Regions from separate parts of the Pseudomonas kulmbachensis genome, predicted to be linked through region 1. Evidence: riboswitches for the same ligand, from Rfam matches in the RefSeq annotation. Region 1 holds a riboswitch; each other region holds the start of a gene.
What was found. Region 1 has a riboswitch for cobalamin ahead of cobO (cob(I)yrinic acid a,c-diamide adenosyltransferase). Riboswitches for the same ligand answer to the same signal wherever they lie in the genome.
Positions count from the first base shown of each region.

Region 1 (3,243 bases):
CCAGTCCATCCCGTTGGGGTTGCGCAGGCCTGAAGCGAAAATCCGGTGATTGCCGGTGGCGCGATCAACTTCCCAGATTGCGGCGCGACCTTGCTCCTTATCCATGCCGTTCTCGCCGACGTTGCTGTTGGAGCCGACACTGACATACAGCTTGGAGCCGTCGGGGCTGGCGATGACGTTTTTGGTCCAGTGGTGATTCAACGGCCCGCCCGGCAGGTCGACGACTTTGGTGGGTGGGGCGCTGATGCTGTTTTCGCCTGCCTGATAAGGGAAGCGCAACAGCTTGTCGGCGTCGGCGACATACAGATCATTGCCCACCAGCGTCATGCCAAAGGGCGAGTTCAGATTCTCGATAAAAACCGTACGGGTTTCGGCTACGCCGTCGTGGTCAGCATCGCGCAACAAGGTAATCCGATTCGCGCTTGGCACTCCGGCCCCGGCGCGGGCCATCACCTTGTCCGCGATCCAGCCCTTGATGCCCTTGCTGTCATCCGGTTTGGGCGGTGAATTGGTTTCTGCCACCAGTACGTCGCCGTTGGGTAATACGTAGAGCCAGCGCGGGTGGTCAAGGTTTTCGGCAAAGGCTGTTACTTGCAGGCCTTGGGCGGCAATTGGCGTGGCACCGTCAGGCCAGCCGATCGCCGGGGCGATATTGACGGTCGGGATGAGTGTCTTGTTCGGTTCGGGCAGTTTCGGCGTAGGTCCCGTGCCATCACTCACTTGCAGGGTCGAATTCTCGCCGCAGGCAGCCAACCCCGTCGCAAGTACGATGACAATAGCGTGCTGGCGCTTGAACATGTGTATCTCCATGAGGTTTTGGTCTTGTAAGTCATAGAGAAGCGTAGCCGCTTAAAGGTTCAGGTCAGAGCCTTGTATAAAGCGTTTTGGTGCCACCTTTAATTGACGCTCCACCCCCAACCCTCTAACCTTCGCGGCTTGTTTCAGGTGCTCTATGGTCCCGGATCGATAGAGTGAAACAGGGAAGCCGGTGAGGGCGTGTTTGACCCACACAACCGCCATGATCCCGGCGCTGCCCCCGCAACGGTAAATGAGTCAAAACCACGCTGAGTGCCACTGTGTTTTCGCACGGGAAGGCGCGTGGTCAGGGGTTGTCCTTCGGGATGGAACCGCTTGTGAGCCCGGAGACCGGCCTGATCCATCCAGCATCCTCGCGGCGGGCGATGGTGTGTTGTTTATTGTCCCCCGCCTCCCGTTTGCATCATTGAGCCCCAACGGAGAGCTGCCATGAACGAATCCCCCGAACGCGACGAACGTCATCAGGCGCGCATGCTGCGCAAAAAAGCCGTTATGGACGAGCGCATTGCCAGCTCGCCCAATGAGTGCGGGCTGCTGCTGGTATTGACCGGCAACGGCAAAGGTAAAAGCAGTTCCGCTTTTGGCATGTTGGCCCGGGCCATGGGCCACGGCATGCAGTGCGGTGTGGTGCAGTTCATCAAGGGTCGCAACAGCACCGGCGAAGAGATCTTCTTCCGCCGCTTCCCCGAGCAGGTGCGTTATCACGTCATGGGCGAAGGCTTTACCTGGGAAACCCAGGATCGTCAGCGTGATATCGCCGCCGCTGAAGCCGCGTGGGAAGTGTCCCGCGAGATGCTGCGTGACCCGTCCATCGGGCTGGTGGTGCTGGATGAGCTGAATATCGCGCTCAAGCACGGCTACCTCGACCTTGAGCAGGTACTCGCCGACCTGCAAGCCCGTCCGCCGATGCAGCATGTGCTGGTCACCGGGCGCGGCGCCAAACCTGAACTGATTGATCTGGCCGATACCGTGACCGAAATGGGTGTGGTGAAACACGCCTTCCAGGCCGGGATCAAAGCCCAGAAAGGCATCGAATTGTGAGTGTTGAAGTATGAGAGCGTCACGTCATTGCCCGGCGGTGTTGATCGCCGCACCGGCTTCCGGTCAGGGCAAGACCACCGTTACCGCCGCCCTGGCCCGGTTGCATCGCAATCAGGGGCGCAAGGTGCGGGTGTTCAAATGTGGCCCGGACTTTCTCGACCCGATGATTCTTGAGCGCGCCAGCGGTGCGCCGGTGTATCAGGTGGATTTGTGGATGGTGGGCGCCGATGAAAGCCGCCGTCTGCTGTGGGAGGCTGCTGCAGATGCGGACCTGATCCTTATCGAAGGTGTTATGGGGCTGTTCGACGGCACACCGTCCAGCGCCGATCTGGCGCGGCATTTTGGTGTGCCAGTCTTGGCGGTGATCGATGGTACCGCGATGGCCCAGACCTTTGGTGCACTGGCCTTGGGCCTGGCGCGCTATCAGCCGGATCTGCCGTTTGCCGGTGTGCTGGCCAATCGGGTCGGCACGGTGCGCCACGCGCAGTTGCTCGAAGGCAGCCTGACCGAAGGCTTGCGTTGGTACGGCGCGCTGTCCCGCGAGACCGGGATCGAGCTGCCGAGCCGTCACCTGGGGTTGGTCCAGGCCAGTGAGCTGAACGATCTGGATGTACGCCTCGACGCGGCGGCGAATGCCTTGGCCAGTACCTGTGAGGTAGCGCTGCCGCCCGCGGTCGAGTTTAAGGCGCCTGAACCGGTTGCGGTCGAGCCGTTGCTGGCCGGGGTGCGGATTGCCGTGGCCCGTGACGAAGCGTTTGCCTTCACCTATGGTGCGAGCCTGGATCTGTTGCGGGCGATGGGCGCTGAGCTGGTGTTTTTCTCGCCAATTCGCGATGTCCGCTTGCCCGAGGCTGACAGCCTGTATTTGCCGGGCGGTTATCCCGAGTTGCATCACCTTGAGCTGTCGCGCAATACGCCGATGCTGGAGGCGATTCGTGCCCATCACGTTGCGGGCAAGCCGCTGCTCGCCGAATGCGGCGGCATGCTTTACCTGCTCGATGCCTTGACCGATGTTGAGGGGCAGCGTGCTGAACTGGTGGGTTTGCTGGCTGGGGAGGCGACGATGCAAAAGCGTCTGGCTGCGCTGGCGTTGCAAGCCGTGGACATGCCCGAAGGGTTGCTGCGCGGTCACACCTATCATCACTCGCTGACCAGTACCGAGCTTGAGCCCATTGCCCGCGGCCTGAGCCCTAACGGCGGGCGTGGCGCTGAAGCGGTATATCGCGAAGGGCGGATGACCGCCTCTTATGTGCACTTTTACTTCCCGTCCAATCCTCAGGCCATTGCCGCGTTGTTCGCGCCATGCGCCGTGAAGGCGCCATGACCGACAACGCATTTAGCCCTGAAGAACGCGCAGCCGTGTACCGCGCCATTGCCGAACGCCGC
Region 1 covers NZ_OY817088.1:1,343,199-1,346,441, forward strand. Annotated here, with positions in the region: gene U5A05_RS06260 (PQQ-dependent sugar dehydrogenase) at 1-798, opposite strand, end outside; cobalamin riboswitch at 927-1,169, shown strand; gene cobO (cob(I)yrinic acid a,c-diamide adenosyltransferase) at 1,246-1,857, shown strand; gene U5A05_RS06270 (cobyrinic acid a,c-diamide synthase CobB) at 1,868-3,181, shown strand; gene bluB (5,6-dimethylbenzimidazole synthase) at 3,178-3,243, shown strand, end outside.

Region 2 (3,243 bases), 1.3 Mb from region 1:
AGATCGCGCGGCCCCAACCCCTGTTCACTGGCTTGCCAGCCGGGTTCGTTGTCTTGGGCGCAAATGGCCTGAATCACCGGAATATTGCGCCGAAACGGACGCAGGTGCGGGGCTTCTGGGCTCGATTGGGCAAAGCCTGTGGTGTTGAGAATGACCCCGGCCTCGACGTCATCCAACAAGTCCTGCACCACCGCCAGGCACCCCGGCTCCTTGAGACTGGCCACGGCAATCGGCAACGGATTCAGCCCGGCGGCCTGCAGCCGCTGGCAAAACACATCGACGAATGCGGTGTTGGCAGCCTGCAGGTGTGAGCGATAGAACAACAGCGCCGCCACCGGTTGCCCAGTTTGCCAGTCGGCCTGCCAGTTCTTGAGCTCGGCGCTGGAGTGCTGCGGATGATAAATCGCGGTGCGCGGCAAGGTTTGCGGCTCGTCCCACTCATAATCGCGGCCCAGCCACTGACTGGCCAGGCAACGATAGAGTTGCAAGGCGTTATGCCGCCCGCCCTGACGCAAAAAATGCCAGAGCCGCTCGCCCTGTTCAACGGGCACGGTGCTCAGTGCGCTGAGTTCCGGGTCGGGGCGGTCGTCGCCGGGCACCAGAATCAGGGTCACGCCGCGCTCGGCCAATTGCACCAGACGCTCGATACCGTAGCGCCAATAGCCAATACCGCCGTGTAACGACAGCAAAATCACCTTGGCGTGCTGCAGCACCTCATCGAAATATAAATCGACTGAACCATGGTTTTGCACCTGCATCGGGTTGGCCAGACGCAGGCTTGGATAATCTTCAGGCAACTGCTGCGCCGCTTCGGCCAGCAGTGCCAGGCTTGAATCACCACTGCACAGGATCACCAACTCGGCGGGGGTCTGGCCTAAATCGGCAATATTGTCGTCCGATACAAAGCCACCGGGCTGGGTCCTGAGCAAATGCATGGCTTATACGCTCAACGCTGTACGCAAGGTGGATTCAAGCAGTGCCGCGTCCAGATCCTGGCCGATCAGTACCAGTTTGGTGGTGCGCGCTTCATCGCTGCCCCAGGCGCGGTCGAAGTGCTTGTCAAAGCGTGTGCCCACCCCCTGGATCAGCAAACGCATCGGCTTGCCCGGGATTGCGGCAAAGCCTTTGATCCGCAGAATCCCGTGCTTGACCACCAGTTGGGTCAGGGCTTCCATCAATACGCGTTCTTCGCCCTGTGGCAGCTCGATGGAAATCGAGTCGAAGGCATCATGGTCGTGATCATCGTGGTCGTCATCGCCGTCGTGGTGATGGTCGTGGTGGCTGTGGCGGCCATCGATATGATCTTCCGAACCTGCGCCCAAGCCCAGCAATACGTCCAGTGGCAAGCGGCCGCTGCTGGCTTCGATGATCTTGACCGCAGGCGGCAGTTCTTCAAAAACTTCGGCACGTACTTTTGCCAGGTCTTCAGGGCTGATCAGATCAGCCTTGTTGAGGATAACCAGGTCGGCGCTGGCCAGTTGGTCAGCAAACAGTTCGTGCAGCGGCGACTCGTGATCCAGGTTCGGATCAAGTTTGCGTTGGGCATCCACCTGATCCGGGAACGCCGCAAAAGTGCCAGCGGCCACAGCCGGGCTGTCGACCACGGTAATCACCGCATCAACGGTGCAGGCGCTGCGGATTTCCGGCCACTGGAAGGCCTGAACCAGTGGTTTGGGCAGGGCCAGGCCCGAGGTTTCGATCAGGATATGGTCGATATCGCCACGACGCGCCACCAGCTCGCGCATCACCGGGAAGAATTCTTCCTGCACGGTGCAGCACAGGCAGCCGTTAGCCAGTTCATAAACACGACCGTTGGCTTCTTCTTCGGTGCAACCGATGCTGCACTGCTTGAGGATTTCGCCGTCGATGCCCAGCTCACCGAACTCATTAACGATCACGGCGATGCGGCGGCCCTGAGCGTTATCGAGCATATGACGGAGCAACGTGGTTTTGCCCGAACCGAGAAAGCCGGTAACGATCGTGACAGGGGTTTTGGCCAGTGTTTTCATCGGATGCCCTTTGGCAAAGCGGCGGGCATACGGGACGACGACCGCAGGCAGAGCGCGGTCAGTCTTCGCCACCGGATCACCCCGCCCGGTTGAAGTAAGAATCTGTCACGAGGCAGGTCTCCTGGCTTACGGCTGTGCATCAAGCTGATGATGCACAACCCTGCGCCTTCCCGCCTGTGAGGCAGTGGCATTGCAGGGTCAATGACCGTTTACAGTTGCGGGGGCAGCCGCGGCATACCGCGTTCCCTTCTTAGCTTCGCGTGGCGAAGAACCTCGAACCCGCAAGGCTACGCAGTGCTTTGTAACAGGTCAACACGCTGTAGATACTCTATTGCGGGTCAAGCCCCTTATGGGAGTGAGCCTGTTCGCGAATGCTCTTCGCGAGCAGGCTCACTCCCACAATTGAAGTATCTCTGTCGCTGAGGAGCGAGGCTGCGGCTACGGTGCTGGCTCATGAGTTGTGGTTTAATTGCCGCCTTTTTTCAGCCGCCACGCTTCAAGGATCTGCCCATGCCCGCCTCTAAACCGACCCACGTCCTGATTATTGGTTACGTGTGGCCTGAACCGCGCTCTTCGGCGGCAGGCGGGCACATGATGCAAATCATCGAGAGCTTTTTGCAGCAAGGCTGGCAGATCACCTTCAGCAGCCCGGCCGGTATCGGCGAGCACAAGGCCGACCTGGCTGTGCTGGGCATCGATGAAGTGACCATCGAACTCAATAACAGCAGCTTTGATGCCTTTATCACTGAACTGGCCCCGGATATCGTGCTGTTCGACCGATTCATGATGGAGGAGCAGTTTGGCTGGCGTGTCGAGAAGCATTGCCCGCAGGCCTTGCGCGTGCTGGAAACCTCCGACCTGCAAAGCCTGCGTGACGCCCGTCAGCAACAGCTCAAGGCGCGCCTCAAGCAAAACACCGAACAGGACGACTTCAGCAGCCTGTTCGCCCCTGCGCAACGCGAAACTTTCGAACAGATGGCAGACGCTGATCTGGCACAACGGGAAATCGCCGCGATCTATCGCAGCGACCTGAACCTGATGATTTCCGAATACGAGATCGACCTGCTGGTCGAGCAGTTCCATGTACCCAAGGCCCTGCTGCACTGGTGCCCGCTGATGGTCGACAGCGTGCCCGCCGAGTTCGTGCCCTATGAACAGCGCCAGCACTTCCTGAGCATCGGCAACTTTCGTCATGCGCCGAACTGGGACGCGGTGCTATGGATGAAGACTCATA
Region 2 covers NZ_OY817088.1:2,619,498-2,622,740, reverse strand. Annotated here, with positions in the region: gene cobN (cobaltochelatase subunit CobN) at 1-935, opposite strand, end outside; gene cobW (cobalamin biosynthesis protein CobW) at 939-2,009, opposite strand; cobalamin riboswitch at 2,104-2,300, opposite strand; gene U5A05_RS11865 (glycosyltransferase) at 2,520-3,243, shown strand, end outside.
Region 2: it holds a riboswitch for cobalamin, as region 1 does, so the genes downstream of both, cobW (cobalamin biosynthesis protein CobW) here and cobO (cob(I)yrinic acid a,c-diamide adenosyltransferase) in region 1, are expected to answer to the same signal.

Region 3 (3,243 bases), 1.2 Mb from region 1:
CACCCCAGGAATGATTTCAAAGGCGATATTGAGCTCGCGCAAGCAGCGGATCTGTTCGCCAATCGCCCCGTACAGGCTCGGATCGCCGGAGTGGACGCGGGCCACATCCTGGCCTTTGGCGTCGGCCGCCTTGATCAGCGTGATGATTTGCTCAAGGTGCAGCTCGGCGCTGTTGATCACCTGCTCGGCCTGATGGCCTTGCAACACCGCTTCGGGGACCAGTGAGCCTGCGTAAATGATCACCGGGCAGCTGCGAATCAGGCGCTGGCCTTTGACGGTAATCAGCTCTGGATCGCCGGGCCCGGCGCCGATGAAATAAACAGTCATGGCAGTCTCTTGAAAGGGTCGTGATAGAGCTGTTCTTGAACAACGCTCATAGTGAGGCGGGGGATTATCGCGGGTTTTGCTCGATAGAGGCCAACGCAAAGGTTGCCCCCGGCGATTTTTGTCGTGTTATCAGAAGGCTTGCCGCTGCACCGCCGAGTTGTTCGGCCAGGGCCAGTGCGGCACTTTCGGCAATGCCGAAACATCCGGTTTGTTCGAACGCAAGGGACGAGCGATGGCTCAGTTCTGGCGCGTACGGTGCAAGTTGTTGCGCGCTGAACACCTCGAAACCGAGGTTGAGTTGCGCGGCCAGTTGCAGCAAACCAGGTTCCAGGCGTTTGCGATCGATACTGGCCAAGGCGCTGACTGCGCTCAGTGCGATCCCGGCCCGGCCCAGTGACTGTTCGATCAGCGTCAACAGTTCTTGTGTACTGCAACCCTGACGACAGCCCAGGCCAATCACCAGGATTGGCGCGGTGCTGTGTACTGTCACGCCGAGTACTGACCAGCAGACTTGCGGCGGAACAGCCAGGCGCTGATTACACCCAGAGCCAGCCAAAAGGCAAAGTTGGTCAGTTGCGAGGCAATTTTGAACTGCGACTCCAGCTCTGCGGGCGCCAGGCTGGAGTGCACCAGTGGCTGCGGTGCGCCAAAGAGATGGGGAACCACCAGAATGGCTACGCCCAGCACTTTCAGTGCCCAGTGCTTACCGAATACCAGCAGTGCGATTGCGACGGCGGTTGAGGCTGCAGTGCTGACCCACCAGATTTGCCTTTGCAGCAGATCAGCCGCGGCGGTGCCCGGCAACTCGGGCGGCAAGCCCAAGGTTGGCGCCAGACAGAACACCGCATAACCGGCAAGGCCCCAGAGCAAACCCTGGGATGTGCGAGTTGGCGCGCGCAAGGTGTACAGGCCCGCCAGCATCAGGGCGAAACCAACAGCAACTACCAGATTGCCGCCAGTGTTGGACAGCACGCGCTGCCAGCCGTCCTCCGGCTCCCAGGCCTCGGCATCATGTTCGTGGGCAGGCATGGCCATATCTGCATGCTCGTGTGCTTCGGTGGCGGCCGGTTTCTCGTAGGTTTCCGCTTGCAGAATCAACGGGGCGACCCAAAAACTTTGCAGCAAAGTCAGCAGTAGAGCGGCCAGCAGACCGGTGAAGCCTGCGGTTTGAGCGATACGCTTAATCATGGCAGGCACTCTCAATGGCACGGGAAGGCGGAGCTGTGACGGGTGTCATGGGCCGCGTTGTGGACCGCATCGATATGCGAGAACCCGGCAAAGTACACGAGAAAAGCGCCCAGCACGGCAGCGCCGACAGCGGCCACAATGCGTTGGCTTTGGGTAGCGGTAGTAGCGGCGGAATGGGTACGGCTGGTGCTGATAGACATGGCGCTTGCCTCTGGTCGGACGACGGGCAGCAAAGCGCAAGAAAACCCCGCGAACGAAGCTCGCAGGGTTTAACAGCGCCCGCCCACCGCGGGTTTGTTATTCATATTAACCAGGCCGGTCTCCGGGCTTGCGAGGGGCTCAACTGTTGAGCCTGCAAACATCTCCTTCCCATGCATCGAGCACAGTGGATCTGATGTTTCTCTCGCTTACCGTTGCGGGGGCAGCGCCGGACTTGTCAGAGCAAAACGCCTGACGCACCGGTTTCCCGTTTCACCCTGTGAAGGGCACCTGATACAAGATGTGTAGGAAACCACAGGGATGTGGGTATGCACAAGTCCTGTGGGAGCGAGCCTGCTCGCGAAGGCCTCAAGCGCTTCGCGAGCAGGCTCGCTCCCACAGTTATGAATTCATGCAGTTGCCAGCATGCTTTTGACCTTGTCGCGCAATTGATCAATCGAGAAGGGCTTGCCAATCACCGCCATGCCTTCTGCAATCTCAAGGGTTTCGGCGTAGCCGCTGGCAAACAGGATGGGCAGCCGTTGGCGCAACTCGCGGGCTTTGTCTGCCAGCGCCCGGCCGTCCATGCCCGGCAATCCGACATCGGTCATCAGCAAGTCGATGTGCTGGGCCTGGTCTGCCAGCAGTTCCATGGCGCGCTCGCTGCCATCGGCTTCAAGCACACTGAACTCCAGTTCTTGCAGCACGTCTACGATGAGCATCCTAACAATGGCGTCGTCTTCGACCACAAGGATGGTGGAGGGTGTAGCGGACATAATCATGATCTCGATAAAAATTTAAGCGCGGGTCTCACAGGCAGCAAGAATAGCCTTCACCCGCATTTGAGTGTGTTTGTTTGTGCGTAAAAGTGCTCTTAAAGGTAAGAAAATAGAACTATTGCTCGGTAATCCGGCAAACTCCAGTTTTTTATGACAGTACACGGGCCTGAAGAATGAACTCACCCGCATCAATTGATGAGCGCAGCTTTCGTAAGCTCTTGAGTCGCAACGTTGGCTTGCCCTTAGCCGTCGGTGTGCTTAGTGCCGCACTGTTTGTGGTTATGGTCAGCTATTTGTTGTCAGTGATCAGGTGGGTTGAACACAGTGACCGGGTTATCAGTAATGCCAACGAAGCCGTGCGCCTGACGGTCGATTTGGAGACCGGCATGCGCGGCTTTCTGATCACCGGCGATGAACATTTTCTCGACCCCTATGCCGTGGCCAAACCGCAGATCAATGTGCAATTGAAGAGTTTGCAGGAATTGGTCAGCGATAACCCGCAACAGGTCGACCGCCTCAAGCGCCTGGAAGCGCTGCAAGAGGAGTGGAATACCTATGCGCAATCGATGGTCGATATGCGCCGTCAGGACGGTGACTACCGCTCGGCGGTACAGGCCGGTCTAGGTAAGCGCCTGAGCGATGTCATTCGCAAGGAATACGACGACTTCATCCAAATGGAGCAGCAACTGCGGGTCACCCGCAGTGAAGATGTCAGTCGCACGACAATCATCAGTGTTGGTCTTTATCTGTT
Region 3 covers NZ_OY817088.1:2,511,657-2,514,899, forward strand. Annotated here, with positions in the region: gene cobM (precorrin-4 C(11)-methyltransferase) at 1-327, opposite strand, end outside; gene U5A05_RS11445 (cobalamin biosynthesis protein) at 392-817, opposite strand; gene U5A05_RS11450 (CbtA family protein) at 814-1,515, opposite strand; gene U5A05_RS11455 (CbtB domain-containing protein) at 1,527-1,715, opposite strand; cobalamin riboswitch at 1,812-2,023, opposite strand; gene U5A05_RS11460 (response regulator) at 2,124-2,489, opposite strand; gene U5A05_RS11465 (response regulator) at 2,666-3,243, shown strand, end outside.
Region 3: it holds a riboswitch for cobalamin, as region 1 does, so the genes downstream of both, U5A05_RS11455 (CbtB domain-containing protein) here and cobO (cob(I)yrinic acid a,c-diamide adenosyltransferase) in region 1, are expected to answer to the same signal.